Regions from separate parts of the Paenibacillus sp. NPDC058174 genome, predicted to be linked through region 1. Evidence: riboswitches for the same ligand, from Rfam matches in the RefSeq annotation. Region 1 holds a riboswitch; each other region holds the start of a gene.

The links. A riboswitch is a leader RNA that binds a small molecule or an ion and turns the genes downstream of it on or off. The one in region 1 is predicted to bind cobalamin.
Region 2: another riboswitch for cobalamin. It lies ahead of ACFVVF_RS13335 (S-layer homology domain-containing protein); the one in region 1 lies ahead of ACFVVF_RS11920 (LysR family transcriptional regulator).
Region 3: another riboswitch for cobalamin. It lies ahead of ACFVVF_RS24760 (DUF4430 domain-containing protein); the one in region 1 lies ahead of ACFVVF_RS11920 (LysR family transcriptional regulator).

Annotation. Positions count from the first base shown of each region.
Region 1 covers NZ_JBHVUY010000002.1:43,754-50,637, reverse strand. The annotation lists gene ACFVVF_RS11930 (TraX family protein) at 1-82, opposite strand, end outside; gene metE (5-methyltetrahydropteroyltriglutamate--homocysteine S-methyltransferase) at 639-2,909, shown strand; gene ACFVVF_RS11920 (LysR family transcriptional regulator) at 2,930-3,871, opposite strand; cobalamin riboswitch at 4,249-4,454, opposite strand; gene ACFVVF_RS11915 (hypothetical protein) at 4,953-5,933, opposite strand; gene ACFVVF_RS11910 (hypothetical protein) at 5,944-6,663, opposite strand; gene ACFVVF_RS11905 (hypothetical protein) at 6,648-6,884, opposite strand, start outside.
Region 2 covers NZ_JBHVUY010000002.1:395,879-402,762, forward strand. The annotation lists gene ACFVVF_RS13335 (S-layer homology domain-containing protein) at 1-3,421, opposite strand, end outside; cobalamin riboswitch at 3,592-3,796, opposite strand; gene ACFVVF_RS13340 (S-layer homology domain-containing protein) at 4,017-6,884, shown strand, end outside.
Region 3 covers NZ_JBHVUY010000007.1:96,928-103,811, forward strand. The annotation lists gene ACFVVF_RS24755 (DUF4430 domain-containing protein) at 1-14, opposite strand, end outside; gene ACFVVF_RS24760 (DUF4430 domain-containing protein) at 89-5,686, opposite strand; cobalamin riboswitch at 5,822-6,014, opposite strand; gene tyrS (tyrosine--tRNA ligase) at 6,158-6,884, opposite strand, start outside.

The DNA.
Region 1 (6,884 bases):
CTAGAAATGAAAAATACAAATGATCCAATAACATCATAACAAGCGCTATGATTTTAAGCTGAAATGCGTTTAACTTAAACATTTTAACGTCCCCTATCTCATGTCCTTCATAGACTTATTATGAACGCAAAGGACAGTGCCTCCTATTGAAGTTCATGACATTAACCTTTCATTTTTGAAAGGTAGAAACCGGAGCCCAATAAAAAAAGAGTCCCAGAAAGCAGTTCACATGCTTTCCAGACTCGATTTTCAGGAGTCTTTCATTATCTTTTATTTCTTGAATTTTGCTTTGATAAGCACGATTACCCCGCCGATAAAAATCCCAACAATAGCCCATGTAGCAATAAATAATATGGAATCCATCCTGTACGCTCCTTAGTTATTACTTCGTTACTGATCCTGCCTATCTTCATCCTAACGACGTGTCTCTTAAGTATACAAGAAAAAAGGCGCGGTGCTGCCTTATCATTTGAATAGATTTTTACAATCGCTTTATTGGCAGTAATCCACTATTCTTTTAGATCTATGTCTGATGCCATAGCAAAAAGCTATATCTCTATATAGTTTTTATGTATTTATTGATAGCACCTTCCAGCCCCTATAATGAAAGCAACATATCACACAAGGAGCTGTTGCAATTGAAAACATCCATTATCGGTTATCCGCGAGTCGGTTCGCTTAGAGAGCTTAAATTTGCATCGGAAAAATACTTCAAAGGTGTACTTCCCGTAGAGGAACTGCAGCAAACAGCTGCTCAGCTTAGATCAGCACACTGGAAGCTTCAACAAGAGAACGGCGTCGATTTCATTCCGTCCAACGTGTTTTCCTTTTATGACGGACTGCTCGACACGGCTGTCTTGCTGGGAATCGTTCCGCAAAGATATCAAGCGCTCGGCCTAAGCCCGCTGGAAACGTACTTCGCAATGGCGAGAGGCTATCAAGGCGATAAAGGCGACGTTAAAGCGCTCGCGATGAAAAAATGGTTCAACACGAACTATCACTATATGGTTCCTGAAATCGATGATTCGACAAGCATCCGTTTGGACGGAACGAAGCTGTTCGACGAATTTACGGAAGCGAAACAGCTCGGTATTACAACCAAGCCAGTGCTGATTGGCGCATTCACCCTGCTCAAGCTCGCAAGATTCACGGGTTCGAAGACAGCGAAGGATTTCGTGCCTGCGATTGTCGAAGCTTATACGGCAGTTCTGAACCAATTGAACACGCTTGGCGCAGAATGGCTTCAAGTGGATGAGCCTGCGCTCGTAACAGATTTGACTGCTGAAGATATCACGCTGTTCACGGAGCTTTATAACGGCATCCTCTCCGCCAAAGGCAGCGTAAAAGTTGTCGCACAAACGTATTTCGGAGACGTTCGCGATTGCTATCCGTTGCTTCAAACCTTGCCGTTCGACGGCATCGGTATCGACTTCGTTGAAGGCAAGCAGTCTTTGGAACTGGTGCGCAAGCATGGCTTCGCTAGCGACAAAGTGCTGTTCGCTGGTGTAGTTAACGGCAAGAACATTTGGAAAAACCAATATAAAAAGACGATTGCTCTCATTCAAGAGATCAGCAAGCATGCAAGCCAAGTCGTGCTGGGTACATCCTGCTCCCTGCTTCATGTTCCATATACGATTAAAAACGAAACGAAGCTGACAGAAGCGAATAAGCAATATTTTGCATTCGCGGAAGAAAAGCTGAGCGAGCTTGCAGAACTCAAGTCGATTCTGGAGCAAGCAAACCCGGAAGCCTCCGCTTATTATACAGAAAATGAGAAGCTGTTCACCGTATCACGTCTCACAAACGACAATTCGGTTCAAAAGAGAGTCGCGGATTTGACGGACGCCGACTTTACAAGATTGCCTGCTTTTGCTGAGCGGGAAGCCATTCAGAAAGCGAAATTCAATCTGCCGGCGCTGCCTACAACGACGATCGGCTCGTTCCCGCAAACGGCTGAAGTCCGTGCAAACCGTGCAGCCTTCAAGAAAGGCAGCATCACCGAGGAGCAGTACAAGCAATTCAACTTTGACCAGATCGCGGAGTGCATCGCACAGCAGGAAGAAATCGGACTTGACGTCATTGTTCACGGTGAATACGAGCGTAATGACATGGTCGAATACTTTGGTGAATGCTTGGATGGCTTTATCTTTACAGAGAAAGCTTGGGTACAATCTTACGGAACACGCTGCGTAAAACCTCCAGTCGTATGGGGCGACATTAGCCGCAGCAAGCCAATGACTGTAGAATACTCGGCATTCGCGAAGAGCCGTACCAGCAAGCTGGTCAAAGGCATGCTGACAGGCCCGGTAACGATCCTCAACTGGTCGTTCCCTCGCGAAGATATTAGCCTGAAGGAAAGCGCTCTTCAGATCGGTCTTGCGATTCGTGACGAAGTACTCGACCTTGAAGCGAACGGTATTGAGATTATCCAGATCGACGAAGCCGCATTGAGAGAGAAGCTTCCATTGCGTCATTCCGACTGGCAGAGCGAATACTTGAGCTGGGCGATTCCTGCCTTCAGACTCGTTCACAGCGGTGTTAATGCGGAAACGCAAATTCATACCCATATGTGCTACAGCCAGTTCAGCGACATCATTCGCGATATCGATGCGATGGACGCCGATGTCATTACGTTCGAAGCGTCGCGCTCGGATCTGGCTATCATCGATGCGATTAACGAATGCGGCTTCCGTACTGAAGTTGGTCCAGGCGTATACGACATTCACTCGCCTCGTATTCCAAGCGTCGAAGAGCTTAAACAAGGACTTGACCGCATGCTGGACAAAATCGAGGTTTCGAAGCTATGGGTTAACCCGGACTGCGGACTTAAAACTCGCGGGGTTACAGAAACGTGGGCAAGCTTGAAGAATCTCGTCCAAGCAGCTAAAGAAGTACGCGCAACATTGTAATAACGCACAAGAGGATGAGCTCAAACGAGCTCATCCTCTTGTTTTATGATCGGATAACCGAAATCCGTAATGACCGTTTTGAGCTTCATAACGTAGGCGGCGGCCAGCTGGCTCAAGCTCGCCTTCTGATTCACAATGTAACCTACCTGTATGCTCTCGTCCGTACGAAGCCTTACGGATTTGATTTGCTCTCCGTTAAGATCCTTATTCAATACGCCCGAGCTAATCGTATAGCCATTAAGCCCGATCAGCAGGTTGAATAGCGTGGCGCGGTCACTGACTAGTATTTTCTTCTTATGCGTTCTAGTGCTTAGAATTTCCTCCGAGAAGTAGAAGGAGTTGTAGTCGCCTTGCTCGAAGGCCAAGAAAGGGTAATCAATTAAATCCTCGATGTCCAACAGCGACTTAGAGGCAAGCGGATGCTCCTCACTGATGAATACATGCGCTTCCGCTTGGAACAGCGGATGAAACCATAGCTCGTTGTCCTTTAATATTTTCTGAATCACCTTTCGGTTGAATTCGCTCATATAGATGATTCCGAGCTCACTCTTCATATTCCGTACGTCTTCGATAATCTCGTAGGTACGCGTCTCGCGCAGCGTGCACTCGTACTCGTCCACATTAAGCTCCTTCAGCAGTCCGACGAAAGCCTGCACAGAGAAGGCGTAATGCTGTGTGGAGATAGAGAACAGCTTCTTCGAGGGCTTGCGATTCATGTACCGCTGCTCGAGAAGCTCGGCTTGCTCCACGACTTGCCTGGCATAGGATAGAAACTCCGCTCCGTCACTTGATAGTACGATCCCCTTGGACGATCGAAGAAAAATTTCGATACCGGCTTCCGCCTCGAGTTCTTTTACCGCGTTGGACAAGCTCGGCTGCGAAATAAACAGTCTTTTTGCCGCTTCGCTTATGGAGCCGCAGCTTACGATGGTCAGAATATATTTCAATTGCTGCAAGGTCATTGGAATACCCCCTTACTTTAGTAAGTATGACTAAGTTGGCTCGTTTGAGCAACTGTCTGGCTGCATGAAGTATACATTCTAACGTGACGACCAAGCTATAAAGAACTGAGGGCATTCCTCAAAGCTTCGGCATTCAAGTTCACAATGAACTTAGTCATTGTCTGCTCATTTTTTACATGAGACAAAAAAATATTAACTCGTATCGCGTCAAAACAACTTGCTTAAATGAAATAATGAAACATTTTCTAGCTGGTTATATCTACTTACAAAAAAATAAAAGCGTCCTCCCTTTGAAAAATGCATAGGGGAAGACGCCTTCATAATAATGAGTGAATTATGACGGTTCATCTAACACCTTCCTATCTCCCCTAGGTAAAACAGTGTTTTCAGAACAGGCAGGTCTCCTGGCTCTGGAATCATCACATGGCAGCAACCTTCCCGATCAATCTAGATCAGTGGCTAAATTGAGTTGCCTGCTCTTCCGTTACAGTGGCGTGACCGCGTCGGTATTGCACCGAACTTCCCCTTTAAGTCAGAACGACAAGTACGCTTGCAATTAGACAGCTGTTCTCAAATATGTAATTTATACAATATTAATTATATCTGCATCTTACAACGTGAATTGATTGTATAGGTACGATAGCATATTTGAATGAAGATAGCATGACACCAATAATTTATATCTGAGTAGAAATTTAAACTATAACTATTATTGGTTGATTCAAATCATGTATAAGGCTTCTAATGTTCGAAAAAAAGTTTCCATAATCATTTATGGGCACTTTCTGTTTATATAAGTGTCGATTGATAAAAAACTCTGAAACAACTTTTATGATTTTATTAGACTCGGTGCGGTGCGTGATAACCCTAAAAAACACCTGGTTCTATAAATAGTTTATAACTTTTCACCATATATTTCTCACAATCGTTTAGTCGCAACGGTGTTTTCAGCCTATACTTTATTTTTCAGTCTAGTCTTTATTTTCTCGAACAAAAAAAGACAAAGTTATTTTATTGTACTTTGGATTTAGGAGGGTTAATCAAAAAAATAAACCCTCCACTTATCTACATGAGTCTTGTATTAAAGATTTTTAAATATTTCCGTTACTTTTTCATATACTATTTCTTCGTCTTCCTCCTCCTCAAGGGCATCAAGTCTTTCATTAATTTTCTTAAATCTACTAATATAATAATCTTTACTTCCGACGCCTTCTAATAAATTCACGTTGTTAAATGGTTCTTCCAAAGATCCTACTCTAAGCCTGCCGATTATAAATAATATAGTGTTATATAAATTATAATATATGTTTCCTTCCCATTTGTTTGTTTCAGCAAATTTCACTATAGCATGCTCCAAAGCATATGAAGAAATTTTAAAATTGTATTTAGATTTAATATATTTAATTAACCTTATTACATTTCGAAAACTATCTTTGTTCTGAGCTATAGACTCTAAGAGTTTCATATCCCGATCCGGAGCAGTCTGAATCCAATTATTATTTTTATCGCCTTTGGGGATGGTAAAAAACACTTCACCATTGGCATCCTCAAATATACCTGCTGGTACTAGGTCTATTTTTAAGTCTTTGGATTTTATAATTGCAGTTATGGCTTGCCCGTCACGTTCAGGAGCCTGCCCTTCAAAAGCGTCGGTGACCTCTGTTACTATTCCTTTTAGCCAATTTAGGATTTTATTAGGACTTATATAACCGTCATCTTTTCTTATATTTGGGTTAGTATACTTAGTGTTAGGGTTAGCGTTTCCTAACCCAGTTCCAATTGTTTTATCCCCAGAAAAAAAACGACCATTATTCGAATCAATAATGACCATAATGTCAAATTCATCAACATCAGATACTTTGGTTTGTTTAAAATAACTGCCAAACTTAAGGAATTTCATTGGATGTAGTACAGGTTCGTTACTCCGCTTAGCGATTTGGTTCTCAACTCTTTGTAAAAACCACTCCCTACTTTTGACTGCTGCCGAAATATCTCTCTTCGATAATGCAATTTCCTCGGATATAAATTTATGAATTGCTCTGGATACAATTTCTTGACTCATACATCCACCCCTACTTATTTATTTTTTCGATTCTATGCAGTAGAGCATTAAACGTAGTATCCACCATTCCGGATCTCCATAAATTACCCAGTAACTTTGGAAGCATTTGATTACTTGGTAATATTTTATAATTTATTAAATAAACAAAGAACAATAGGTAAATTTCAGCTGTGGTACGTAAATGAATATTTTTATAATAATACTCATTTTCTGTAATTGTTGAGAAAGAATTTGTTTCCCAACCAGTAATAAATCGCGTTTCTAAATTATTATAAAATGTAGAGAGAAAATGAAGAGAATGAACGACTTGTGGATCATCTTCGCCATCTATATTTGCACATTGACTTTGAAAACGTTCAGACAAAGCAAGAATGTCGTTTGTAAAAACTCCTAGATGAGCAAATGCCTTATCGTACCCTTGCTCAGATGGGTTCAGTCCGTTTTCCATCATGTAGGAGATGAGTGGGAATTTATCTTCGCTTGTAATATAACTTGGTTTGTAAGCCTGTCGTGCATATTTTATCTCAGTTAGATTTTTTGCGTTGAAAGTTTTTGATAAATACCAGTTATTACTGTCATCCATGTATAGAACCAAATCCGTAGTTGGTACTGTATACTTGACAAATCTATTTTCAATATCAAATAAAAACTTGTCATTTGTTAATCGTTCAACAATCATTTTTTTCTTGGGCTTTTCTATTGGGGTTATAGTATTTAAAACAAACTCCATATGTACTCCCTCCAATAATTGTGGTCTGAAAAATAAAACATCGCACCAAGTACAAGTATAGCAACTAAAAAAAATGCTTTTTTTGGAATTCTAAATAATTGAACAACCATTGTAAAAGTATAAATTATTAAGCAGAATATAAGCATTACCGTGAACCAACGGATAAGATCTGAAAATTCTGTAGAACTTACAAACCCTAACCAACCACTTTCAATATCTGA
Region 2 (6,884 bases), 350 kb from region 1:
TGCCGAATACGGTATCCTTCGGCGTAAATTCAAATAGCGATGTAGCCAGCCCAGGACGCTGTTCTTTTAATTCCTGAATGGAAATCGTAAGCGGTCCGGTTGTTGCGCCTGCCGGAACGATAACCGCAGCTTCTCCCAAGCTATCGGAGATGACTGTTTCCTTGTCGGTTGACGTAGTTTTGCTAACCGAGACCAGCCCGGCTTGCAATGCCTTCAACAGCTCTTCGACTTGCTGCTTGCTCATCGCGTTGCTGCGGTTCAAAACCTCTGTCGTACGGACCGTTTGTCCAATCGGCAGCGTATTGTCCGCTTTAATAGACAACTGTCCAAAAGCCTGCTCCAATTCCTTGCTAATAGCCGACGGTGTATCCGGCATGCCAGCGTTAAGATCTTGGCCAAGGTTTACGGTATAATTCCAAGTCACCCGGTCTTTGTCTTTCAGTGTATAGATGCCGGCGCTGACTTCCGGATAAATACCGTTAACGGCAAACATCCAGCCGCTTTTTGGTCCCCGGTCAAATTCGGCAAGTCCATCAATGGCGGAGACGTAGATGGACGGACCGGACCCCGAATAGACCACTTTAGATCCCAATTCGCGAAGAAGTACGGAAAACGCGGTGTCTCCATCAGCAAGCTCGATCGTTTTGTTGCTTACGATCGTGCCCTTCTGACTGTCGCCAACGACAGAAAGCGTGACGGTGCGAGTGACTGGCTCCACATTGGCAGATTGTATCGTAACCGGACGGGTGTCGCGGACGAGCGCCGGCCCTTGGTTTTCACGCAGATGTGTAATGACCGCTTCATAAGAACCGGCAGCCGGAATCCCCCCGGTAAAGCTTGCGACGCCGCTATTATCGGTAACGGCCGACACACCGGCTATCGTTACCGTTGCACCTTCCGCTGGAGTAATGAGATCTTCGTTACTAACCCAGTCCCATGTCCACTGATTGACGGAGACGGTGAACGCTTCACCTGCCTTCGGCTGTGCCGGAGACAGCGTAACGGATTGCACCAGCTGCGTATCCATCTCTCCATAATAGATCAGCAATTGGTCGTTCGCGTCCAGATCAAAGTCCGCCATTCCGACTTGCGGCATCACCCATTGATTGTCACGCTTGACGACATACATCCAGCCGTCATAACCGCCGTACAAGCCCTGTTCGATGCCTTGGATGCTGGTTACGTAAGTGCCTCCTCCAGCAAGTCCGACTGCAATGTTATTTGCGTCTGCCGCTTGGAGCAGTGCATCCATAGCGGTAACGCCATGTGCAGTACCTTGGTATATTTGTCCTTCCGGGCCTTGAATTACGGTATTGACCGTTACGCCAAATTCGACTCCTGGAAGCTCGGTCTGTGTATAATCGTAAAGTCTACCGTTGTTTTCCGTATAGAGCTGATAGGCAACCAATGCCTGCAGTGCTTGCTCAGTGGAAAATGCATTGCTGGAGCTGTCCGACAGCTTATGGCTGTAGCCGCCGTCTGCTTTGCGGAACGAGAGGAGCCGGCTAACCAGACTTTCCCCGTCTTTCGTATAGTCGGTGTCCGTCGGATCGAAGCCAGCTGCTGTAAGCGCAATGATGGCTTGGGCAACGCTTTCGCTGCTGTCATCATAGCCCCCATGCGGCTGCTGCTGCGCGGAAAGCCATTGAACAGCCAGTTCCCCGGCTGTCTTGGCCGGTTCTTGATCCATGTATGGAGCCAGTGCGATAAGCGCCATCGCGGTCATATCCGGTGTGCTGGTTGTTCCAGCATACCCGTATCCGCCATCTGGATTTTTGTACTCGATTATTTTATCGATTAAGCTGTTGCGGTTCCATTTTGCATCATTGGGAATCGTATAGCCGCCGGAATCAAGCGCAATGAGACCATAGATTGGACCGTTTACGCCTTGAGCCGTGATATTGTTAAAATTATAGATTTTCTCGATCAGATTATGAGCTGCAAAGTTCGTTGCATCGTAGCCGAGGGCTGTAATGGCGAGAGACAGCCGCTCATAATCGGTAACGTTGGCAAAATTGCCATTCGCTTGGCTGATACGCTCGATCAGTTTATTGTAGTATTTCTCGGGTACTGTATAGCCGGCTCTTGCAAGTCCTGCTGCTTCCCAGTCCGAGGTGACACCTTTATTCAAAATCTGCCTCGCGGCGCTTTCAACAGCAACATCTACAGATCCGCTGCTTGGCTTTGCTACTTTGCCCTTGCGCAGGCTTAGATAATAAATAACAGGCTGTTTATCGCCGTCTTGGGCAATGACCCGGACGAGCCGGGGCTCTGAATCGCTCAACGTAAGCACTTTGTTAACTGGAGCATTAGCGGTGCCTCGGGTATTATTTACGTAAATATTTGCAGCATCGCCGTTAGCTGTAATCTTGATGCTGTCCGCATTCACGACAATGTCGTCATAAACATACTGTCCTGGCGTCAAATGCCAGATCTGCGGCAAAGCGCCAGGCGTGGTGCTGGAGAGCGACAATGTATTTAAATCGTCTGTGACTCCTGTTTCACTGCTGACTGGTTTAGCTGGAATGAGTCCGCTGACTTCCGTGCTGACCTCTCCGAATGCTCCGCCGTCGATTTGAACGGCTGTATAAACTTTGATGAAATCGACGGATTCCAGATTGGCGGGCTTACCATCTTCGTCGACAGCCCATGCGATATCGATGGGGTCGCCATTTGGGGCGGACGCTGCGTAAGGGTTTCCGAGTACATCATACGGCCCATTCCCCATGGAATGGCTGTCGGCATAACCAAAAGCATTATCTCTAACGTTGATATTAACGCCAGAGTAACTGTAGCCTGTGTTGGTGAAATCGGCAGGCTTTAACGGATAATTATCGGGAATCGGATAATAGGGCCTTCTATTGTAGTTGTTGGTCTTGATCTCGCCGGTATTTCCTTGATTATCCGTCCAAGGAATGTTGATGCCGTTGGTTATGGCAAAGTCGGGGTCCGGGTTTGTATAGTTGGCCTTGTAGTCCCATATCGTAGCATCCTCATAGTGCTCGGAGCCGGCGATATGATACCATGTTCCGGGCTTTCCTGTACCGTCATCTTGGGCAACGGCAATGGCGCCCGGTTCCATGAAGCCGGTAAAAGCATTTCCGTATACGTTAAAGTCAACGCCATAAGGATGGAGAGGGCTGTCGACGATTGGCTCGTCCATTTTGAAAATCACATAGCCGCCAAATGCGCCGAGCGGCATAATTTTGCTCAAATTATTGTTCCATTCCGCATTTGGATCGCTCATTAAGTAGGTGTTGGAGAATTGTCCAGGCGCGGGCAAGTATTCGTAGATAGTGAACGGCCCCAGATTCGGATTGCCGCCGGAGGCCGCATAAGCTTTATGCCCTGTAAAAGGGGCGATGCTGAACATGGATAGAAAGACGAGCAGGGATAATGCCAAAGCTGTCCACTTTCGCAAAAGATAAGATTTCACTAGTATTGTCGCATCCTTTCCTATTAATAGAATAGAAAACAAAAAAATCCGCCTCCAAAGCAGGGGCGGTTTACGAACAAAGAACAGCAGCTGCAGGCGCAAGGCATGCGTCCTCCGCGAGCTGCGTTTCTCTTTTCTCACCTCCCGAAGAAAAATAGAAACATCAGAAAAAGGCAGGTCTCCTGGCTCATGAGTCATCGCTTCCCTTGGCCTTCCCGATAATCTTAGATATCAGTGGCACCTATCAAGAGTTGCTCGTCAATAACAGTGGCGGGACCGCGCCGGATTTGCACCGGCTTCCCTTTTAAGCGTCCGATCGTATTTGTTTGGATCGAAAGCACCATTTTCTGTGCAATATGTAATTATCGATTTGATCATACTCTTTAGTGCAATCTTTGTCTATGAATCTCTGGATAATGTCTATCATTCCGCTAATACGTAAAAAAACACCTAGTCCGTTTAGAAGCGCACCTCGTGTTGTAAGCGGTTGCAAATTATGATGGAAAGGAAAGGCATTTATTCCATTCCATTGAGGAGGATCCGATTGATGCGGAGGTCTACTGCAAGGTGGTTATCCTGCATGCTTGCAATGCTGCTTTTACTGACAAGCATGCCTATTTACGGGGCGGCGGCGGAAGCGCCGGAAGCGGAAGGTCAGCAATTGACGGCAGAAGCTGATGATACGGCGCTTGCTGCAAGTCTGCCGACCGGGGTCAGCTATGTCCGTTTGAAAAACAGATGGCAAAGCAACTATTTGTACGAGGATTCAAATGGTCTTGTACGTTATGGTTTCACCAACATAGCGAATGAGAGCTCACATTGGCAGGTAGAGGACTATAACGGCAACAAACGGCTGAAAAACCGGGCGACCGGCCACTATCTGACGATGGCGGAGGTATCCAAGCGCAGGGACGCTGTCACCAGCCGTGAAATAACGGAAAGCGCAGCGACGGACCAATGGTCGTTCCACGAATCAAGCCGTCCTGGATACATCGTCATTAAGAGCGCCTCGGCGCCTTCGGCATCGAACCTTGTGCTGCACGTCGAGGATCAGCTCGGTTTTGCAGAGGTCAGCAGTGATATTAACATTACGTTTGAAAGTCCGCAGTGGAAGCTGGAGCCCGTGTCGGAGCTTCAGCCGGTACGAATCGGGAATCAGTACCGGGATGGACAATATTTGTACGAGGATGCGAAGGACGGCTCCATTAAATATGGTCCTCTAGGTGCGGCCGATCCATCCTCTCACTGGTACCTGGAAGAGACGACGGATGGAAGCGGCGGTGAAAAAATCCGTATTCGCAATCGGGATACGGGTCATTATGTCGTGCAGGGCACAGACCCCGAAGCGGTTCTGCTGGCTTCGACGGATGGAAGCTCTGCCACTAGCGAGTGGAATAAGCTAAGCGCGGGCAACAATTTCTACAATTTCACTAGCGCCAATCCGGTTAATCCGGCTGTATACATCCTGCATGCGGAAAGTGGCGGCGGAAAGATCCTTTCCAATTCTGGCGTACAATTAGGCTGGGGAAGCGCACAATGGAAAATCGAATTGGCTCATGATATTGTGCCGGTCCGGATCGTTAATTTTACAACAGAAAAGATCGGCACTTCTTATTGGTACGAAGATCAAGGCCAATTGAAATTCGGGCCACTGGGTCAAGCCAACGCGCAAAATAAATCGTATCAATGGCTGGTGGAGGACAATAACGGGGCGAAGCAATTCCGCAACGCGGGTACAGGCAGCTATGTGACCTTGCCAGGTGCGGAAGAAGGCGCCGGCTTGAAAGTGGCACAGTCAGCTCCAGAGACACCGGCTGAGGGCTGGATCATCACGGATTCTACAATCTACGATGATTATAAAAGCTTCCGGAGCGTAACAGAATCGACGTATTATGCTCATACAGCGGATGATTCCGATCTGGTGCTGGGAGGCGTGACCGATCCGGAAACGGATGCAGCGCAATGGCTGCTCGAGGATTTGAACGTAAGCACAGACGGAACGCCGCAATATGTTCGGATTTCAAGCGTTTGGCAAAATATGTTCCTTTACGAGGATGATTTTGGCCGGTTGAAGTACGGCAATCCGAAGGCAGATGATCAAAGCTCACACTGGCTGATTGAGAAGTTTAACGGCCGCAAACGGATTCAGAACCGTGAGACAGGGCATTACATCAATCTCGCTCCAAATGGAGGAGGCATTCAGGTCTCCGAGGTGGAGGACGAGAATAACGGTGCAATCTGGGTTATTAAAGATCTGGGCGGGCCGAAACTGATTAACAGCGTACTGGATAAAAACAATATCGAAGGCCAGCAGAAATTTATCAATCTGCAAGGGTTGACGAAATACGCGGAGTATAGCGTCATTAACCCTGCCTGGTCGAGTCCGAGATGGACGTTTGTTCCGGTATCGGATGCAATGCCATCCTATATCCGCCTGAAGGGCAAGGGTAACGGCCAATATCTCTACGAGGTTACGGAGCCCGGGGATGATCTTGGAAAAGTGAAAAACGGCAATGTTGGCGTGGACAATAAAGCTTCTGTCTGGTTTGTGGAAGGTACGGATGCAGCGGATCAGTTCCGTCTGAAAAACCTTGCAACGGGTCAGTACATCACAATGGAGGATATCGGAGCAGGCGAGGATGCGCCGGATAAGCAAGTGAGTACGTTCAAGGATATTTGCTTATGTTGGGGAAGTGCAAAGTGGAAGCTGCAACCATCGGATTCCGAAGGCTTTATCAATATCGTAAGCGCCTGGGACCGTCATATTCTCTATACAGCAGGCGATTATACGAAGATTAGCCGGTTAGTAGCCTCGCAAGATGCAGCGAAATTCGCTATCGAGGCTGTGACGGTTGAACAGCCGCTGCCTGAAGAGGCAATTCGAATTAAAAACTCGGCGAATGGCCAGTTTTTATATGAAAACAAGGGCGGCATCATTATGTATGGTGCAGTTCAGCCGTCCAACGGTTACTCGCATTGGTTCATTCAAGACGTTAATGGCCGCAAGCAGATCGTGAACAGGGTAACCGGCCATGTGCTGACAACACAGCATGATTATACGTATATTACAGCGGAAGAGCCGGCGGCGGATTCTGCTGCGCAAAGCTGGAGCATTGAGAACGCTCCTGCGCAAGGCAGTTACTTGGTACGCAGCCTCAATGGCAGCTACAACGATGAATATTTGAATGTGCAAAACAATGCAGGCTATGTTGAGCGCGGTCTCTATCCGGATTCTTTCGGATCGCTGCAATGGAAGCTGGAGCAAGCACCAGAGCAGTTTGAAACGCCGGATATGGGCGAAGCACGAAATGATGTGACATCGACGCCAATCTTTAGCGACACGCACTATATCAATATTCAATCCAAAGCAACAGGCGAATTGCTTGTTGAGCAGAATGGTACGGTATCGACGCAAGCTGTGAACGGCAGCAGCAGTGCTGCGCAATGG
Region 3 (6,884 bases), on a different contig from region 1:
TTCCTGTTCTTCACTCGCTTCTCACCCCAATCGTGAAAATAACGAAGCAAGGGCATCGCATTCAGCCCTTGCTCGCTCTTTTATTCCATTAAGCTTTGACATCCGTCATATCGTAAAGGCGGGTTTGGCCGTTCAGAAAACGATCATAGGCAACTAGTGCATAGAACGCCTGATCCGTAGCCATCAGATCCACATCGCCCGGCTTGGCGCCGCCATTGTCCACGCCGCCGGATTTCACATGATAAAAGCCGCCTTTATCTTTATTGTTAGCCGCATAGCTTAACAATCCATCAACTGCGGAGTGTCCGTTTTTCACAAATCTCGCATCAGTATGCGGATCAATGCCGAGTGCGGTTAAAGCCACAATAACCTGTGACGTGCTTTCGGAGTTGGCAGATCCGCCGCTTACGTAACCGCCGTCAGCCTGCTGTGCTTTCGACAGCCATGCAATGCCGCGGTCTACGGCTGCTTTCACTTTCGGATTCGCAGCATAATAAGGTGCAAAGGCTTGAATAGCCATCGAGGTAATGTCCGGGTCAGCGGCTGCTGGCTTCTCGCCCAGCGCCCATCCGCCGCCTGAAATTTCACGATTCAGAATGAAGTCGATAAGCAGCTCTCTAGTTGTTTGCGTCTTCACCTTTGCAACTGTCGGAATCTCATAGTTCTTGCTGTCCAAAGCGATCAGTGCAAAGATCGGTCCGTTAATGCCTTGCTTGATTAGCGTCTCGTAGTCAGCAAGCGGCTCCCGCAAATTGTAGCCAGCTACATTATCGACGCCTTTGCCAATCGCAGTAAGGGCCAGAATAACACGGTCATATTCTGTATATTTGATGTTGTGGAGTTTGCCGTCTACTTCTTTCAATTTCTTTTCTACATTAGCGTAGTACTTAGCATAATACGCATCCGGCATCTTAATGCCGGAGCGGGCCAGGCCTAATACCGTCCACTCCCCGCCAACGCTGGCGATGACCGGGTTTGTAACGGAAGACTGCAGAAAAGCTGCTGTCTCTTTCACTTGTGTTTTAACCTTTGTGTGTATCGGGCTTACAACAGGCGTTTCAGGATCGGTCTCGTTTGGCTTGCCATAGTCGTAAGTACGCATAGCGACAACAGCAGCCATTTCTCTAGTAACCGTACCTTGCGGATTAAAGCCATTGTGATCGCCTAGCATAATTTGCGAAGCGAGGATGGTAGAAACATCCGCTTTCGCCCATACCGATACGTTGTCCGCATCAGCGATCAACGATGCTGTCTGTACAGGTTTGAGTCCGAGCGCCCTAACGATTGTAGCTGCCATTTGCTCACGAGTAATGCTGGCATTTGGCTCAAACTTCTGATTATAGCCGCTCATATACCCCGCTTGAGAAACAGCGTTGATATACGGGTAGTACCATTGGTTAGATGCCACATCGGTATAACCAGCAGGCTTGCTTACCATCGGAATATTCAGCACCGATACGAGCATTTTCGCAAACTCTGCTCTTGTTACCGATGACTTCGGATTAAACTTGCCATTGCTGCCTTGTACGAAGCCAAGCTCCGATGCCCGGTCGATGGAAGCCTTCGCCCATTGCGAAATGGATGCCGCATCGGTGTATTCAACAACGGGCTTCGCTTCGTTGAGTGAATACAATACAAAAGCAGCCAGCTGATTTGTGCGGATAATCAAATCATTGCCTTTAATATAAGCGTAAGCCAATTTCTCGTTGTCTTTTGCAGCTTGGGCACCTTTTTCTTCCGTCTCATAAATCTGGATCGGCGTAAATACGCCATTGATGAGCATACCCGGAATTTCTGCTTTTCCTCCTGTTAACGTAAACGTAACAGGTTTATTAAATGTAGCCGCTGTTGTTAAATCGCCAAATACGAAAGCTTGATCAATCGATTTTAACGCCTGTTTTTCACCAAGACCTGCTTTTACCTGTTCTTGCAGCTTGGTATCCTTCGTATCTAAAGCTGTGAACAATTCCAGGCTGGAAGGTCCGGACTTGAGCGTAGCCCCTTTCCCAATTACTGCAGAGACATTGCCTTTCGATATTTTGATCTGCGGAACTGGATCGGCTGTATTCTTCAGTTGAAGGAAAGCTTTTGCTTTAAATTCATTTGGAATATTAAGCGTAATGCTGTCCTTTTTGCTTAGCTCATTTGTAATCGTGAGATTGAAATTGTTCTTGCTATCCTTCGGAACGTTAATAATCGGGTTTTTATCATCCGGGTCAAGAGCAACTGGAAGCTCCCATTCACTTGGATCAACTCCCAGATCAACGCCTAAATCAGTAGTAAATCTCCACTGAACGGAATCGCCTTCCTTCAGCGTATACAAGCTTGCGCCAAAGTCCGGATATACGCCGTTGACGTTATACATCCAACCGCTGCCGCTGCCATGATCAAATTCACCGTCACCAGCGATAGATTGTACGTACACACTGTTATACTGTTCACTGAATTCATATCTAAAAGCGATATTGTTTTCTTCCAGAAGACGCTTCAGCATCGTCCATACTGTATCGCCAGCTCTCAACTCAACCTGCCTTGCTGGAAGAACGTAGCCTTTATTGATCGTCAGCTTATCAATCGAGAACGTGACAAATTTATTCGTACCAGGTGCGGGTGTAGGGATCGGTGTCGCACTTGGCGTTGGTGTTGGTGTCGCAGTAGGGCTTGGCGTTGGTATAGCGCTTGTAGCGAATACTACGTAATCGGTAAAATGATTTGTTCTAATGATCAGATCATTGCCGTTATCGTAGGCATATTCATTTAATCCGCTATCTTGTCCCTCGGCTTCCGAGCTGAATTTCTCAATTTGTTTGGCCGTGCCATTTTGAATATAAGCAGCTTCCTTGCCTGCCATTCCTGCAAAGGTCAATGTAATGAAGTCGCTGAATTTTACGCTTCCTGCATTACCCATTACAAGAGCATGATTAATATCTAATTGTCGTCCAGAAGCTGCAAATCCGCTTAGTTTATCTTTCAGAGCCTCATCAATACTCTTTGTGGTAAGCAGCTCAATTTGACCTGTATAGCCGCTTAGCACCTTAGTCCCTTGCGGAATAACAGCAGATACTGTGCCTTTCACAGATTCGATTTGCGGCAATTCAATATTGGAAGGCAGACTTAAGGAAACCTTCGAATTTTTATCACTTGGAATTTCAACCGCAACGGTTTTACCGCTATCTGCTCCAGAAATTGCAATCAGATAATCCTCTGTATTGTCAGGAATCGCAACTTGCGGATTCATGCCGGACGGAAGCGGCAAAACTTCACCTGGTAACTCTTGTAAATCAGCGCCATAATTTGTCGTGTAACGCCATTGCAATTCGTCGCCATTTTTAAGTGTTATTTGATTGGATGTAGTATTTGGAGCCAGACCATTGACGAAATACATCCAGCCGCTTCCAACACCATAGTCAAACTCTCTGTCGCCATCAATTTCTTCTACAGAAATTCCGTTACCATCTCGGGTTTCTGTCCACTTGGCAATAAGTTCTCTTTCATCCAATACCCGCTTCAATAAACTCCAAGCTGTGTCGCTCTCTTGAAGCTCTACCCTTATCGTGGGAACCACATAACCTTTACCAATCGTCAGCTTGTCGACAGATAGGGTTACATATTGTTTACCTTCTGGATCAGGCGTCGGTGTTGGCGTTGGCGTCGGCGTCGGCGTCGGTGTTGGCGTCGGCGTCGGTGTTGGCGTTGGCGTCGGTGTTGGCGTCGGTGTTGGCGTCGGCTGTCCTACTTGAACATCCGACATGTCATAAAGCGATGTCTTGCCTTTTTTGTAACGATCGTAAGCAACTAATGCATAGGTAGCTTGGTCGGTCGCCATATTGTTTGGAAGCGCCTGTGTAACTAGATGCTTAAATCCGCCCCCTGGAACAGCAAAAGTCATTAATGCGTCAATTGTCGTTTTTCCATTTTTGATAAATCTGGAATCCGTTTGCGGATCAATGCCAAGCGCAGTCAAAGCAACGATTACTTGTGCAATGCTTTCCGCATTTACACTCGAACCTCCGGAAAGTATATAACCGCCTGCGCTGGCTTGAACAGCAGACAGCTTCACAATCGCCCGGTCTACGGCAGCCGTAACTTCTGGTTTAACCCCATAGTAAGGAGCGAGAGCTTGAAGAGCCATCGGGGTCATATCATCAGGATTACTTCCAAAGAAAGTCCATCCCCCGGCATCCGCTGTACCCTTCTTAATCTCTCTATCTAGTATATATTGAATAAATTTATCTCTTGTTGATTGAACAGCTTCTACTTCATTAAGGGGCATTTCGTATTGATGACTGTCCAACGCTATTAGCGCGAAGACCGGTCCGTTTAAGCCCTGTTTAGTTACATAATTGTAATCACTTAACGCATAACTAAGATCATAGCCAGCTACATTATGGATATCTTTACCAACAGATGTAAGCCCCAGAATAACACGGGAATGCTCTGTACCTTTTGAGCTGTCCAACTTACCTTGATTTTGAGTCATCAGGCTGGCTACTTTAGTTTGTACATTATTAAAATAGGTGTCATAATAGCCGTTTGGAACTCCGTACCCTCCGCGGGCTAGAGTTAAAACTGACCACTCGCCTCCGCCAGTTCCGAATGTCGGATTAGGGACGGTTTGCAAAATATAGCCAAGGCTATCGTAAAGCTGTTTTTCTACATCATTTGCCGGATTCGCTTCATATTTAATATTGAAGCTTTTCTCTGACTGATTGCCAGCTGCATCAATCGCTTTAATAGAGATCGTATTAAATCCGATATGTAATAAAACTTGATATTGTCCGTTTTCGGCCGTAACCGTATGGCCATTCACTTTCACTTCCGGCTGGATAGCTTGTGACACGTTGTCACTTACAGATACGTTAAAAGTTAAAGACTGCGCCGTAACGATCTGGTTGTCCGTTACACCTGCCACTGTAATGACTGGCACTTCCTTGTCCCCAAAGACATCAACAGCATCTTTAAGTTCTGTAAGAGCGCTGTCGACCTCTGCTTGCGTGCTGTCATAATCCTCTAAAATTTGGTACGCAGCCTGATAGGCCGAGCTTACATTGGCATTAGAAAGCAAACTTGCTTTCTCTTCTGAGCTGTTGATTTCGGCAACCTTAGCGGTCAACTCATCTTTATTAGGCAGCTGAATATCTCCCCATTCACTGCCGAGGTCCTCACCAAAGCCGATGACAGTAAATTGAGTCCGAATCACATCTCCGTTTTCCGGCCAATAATTAGAGAAACCATAAGGAGGGAATTGATTATTGACGGCATACATCCAGCCGGACATAGCTGTATAATCGAATTCACCAAGCCACTCTTCGTTAATTCGATCTCCTAGAGTCTGCCCGTACTTTGGTAATAAATCCTGTACGCCTTGCGGAATATTCAGCGGATTCGAATCCGGATTTTTTATTTTTGCCAAATAAAATGCTTCATCAATAGAGCCTGTGTTTTTATAATTTCCTTCGCCCAATAATCTGGTAATTATTGCAGCACCATTATCTCCATCATAGTATGGAACCTTTACAGGTTCTAGGAAATAGCCTTGACCTAGTGTGAATTTCTCTACGGAAATCGTAACGTATCCTTCAGGCGTGCCTCCCTCATTGGCAAAGGATACAGATAAGTTAGTAGAAAATAAGGACATGAAGACGGCAACAATTAGCAGCCAGGATAATATTCGTTTCTTAATCATTACTTCATTAACACCCTTTCTATTAAATTGATGAAATACAACAAACCCCTCGACGCATACGGTCAAGGGGTTTAATCAAGCGGACATCTCAGAAAAGCATGCATGAATAAACACCCTCCTATCGCTCGTAGAATTAATGGTGTAAACGAACAGGCAGGTATTCTGGCTCAAGCGTCATCGCCCTTGCTGCCTTCCCGGTTTCCCAGTGGCTTCCTGCAAGGACTCTTCTTATACAGCGGCGGGACCGCGCGGGATTTTCACCCGCTTCCCATTTAACCCATTCTTCGTATCAGACGAAAAAATAGGCACCTGTTCATTCTTATCCTATTAAATTATCTTGCTCATCATAACGAAAAAATAAAGATTTGTCATGTGGTTATTCGTAAAAAAGCTTCCTCCAGAGCATATAAATCATGCTCTGAAGGAAGCTTTCAGCTTTGCCTTATACCGTTAGAATGGCCACTGCTAAGCTTAACCCAGCTTCACCAAGCTGTAGTTTTTCTTGCCTTTGCGGATAATAATGAACCGTCCGCCGATCGCATGCTCTGCCGTCACAGTCAGCTCCACATCGCTGACACGTTCACCATTCATCGAGATCGCGCCTTTTGTAATATCCTCACGCGCTTGACGTTTGGACGGCTCGATACCGAGATCAACCAGCCAATCGATAATATTTTTCGACTCGGTGCCTGCCTCGAACGTTGGCATTTCCTTGAAGCCCTGCTCGATTTCATCAGCTGTAAGGGAACGGATATCTCCGCTGAACAACGCCGCCGTAATCCGCTTTGCTTGCTCCAGCAGTTCTTCGCTGTGCACGAATCTCGTCATTTCCTCAGCCAGCGCTTTTTGAGCCTCGCGTTTATGCGGCTCGGTTTGAACCTTTTCAGCCAGCGAATCGATTTCCGCTTTATCGAGGAACGTGAAGAACTTCAAATATTTGATAACGTCGCGGTCGTCCGTATTCGCCCAGAACTGGTAGAATTCGAATGGCGTCGTTTTGTTCGGATCAAGCCATACAGCGCCGCCGGCCGTTTTGCCGAATTTCGTGCCGTCCGCTTTAAGCATCAAAGGAATGGTGAGGCCAAACGCTTTTGCCTCGGAGCCTTCTTTTTTCCGGATCAGATCCAGACCGCTCGTAATGTTGCCCCATTGATCGGAACCGCCAATTTGCAGCTGCACATCCTCATGCTGGTACAGG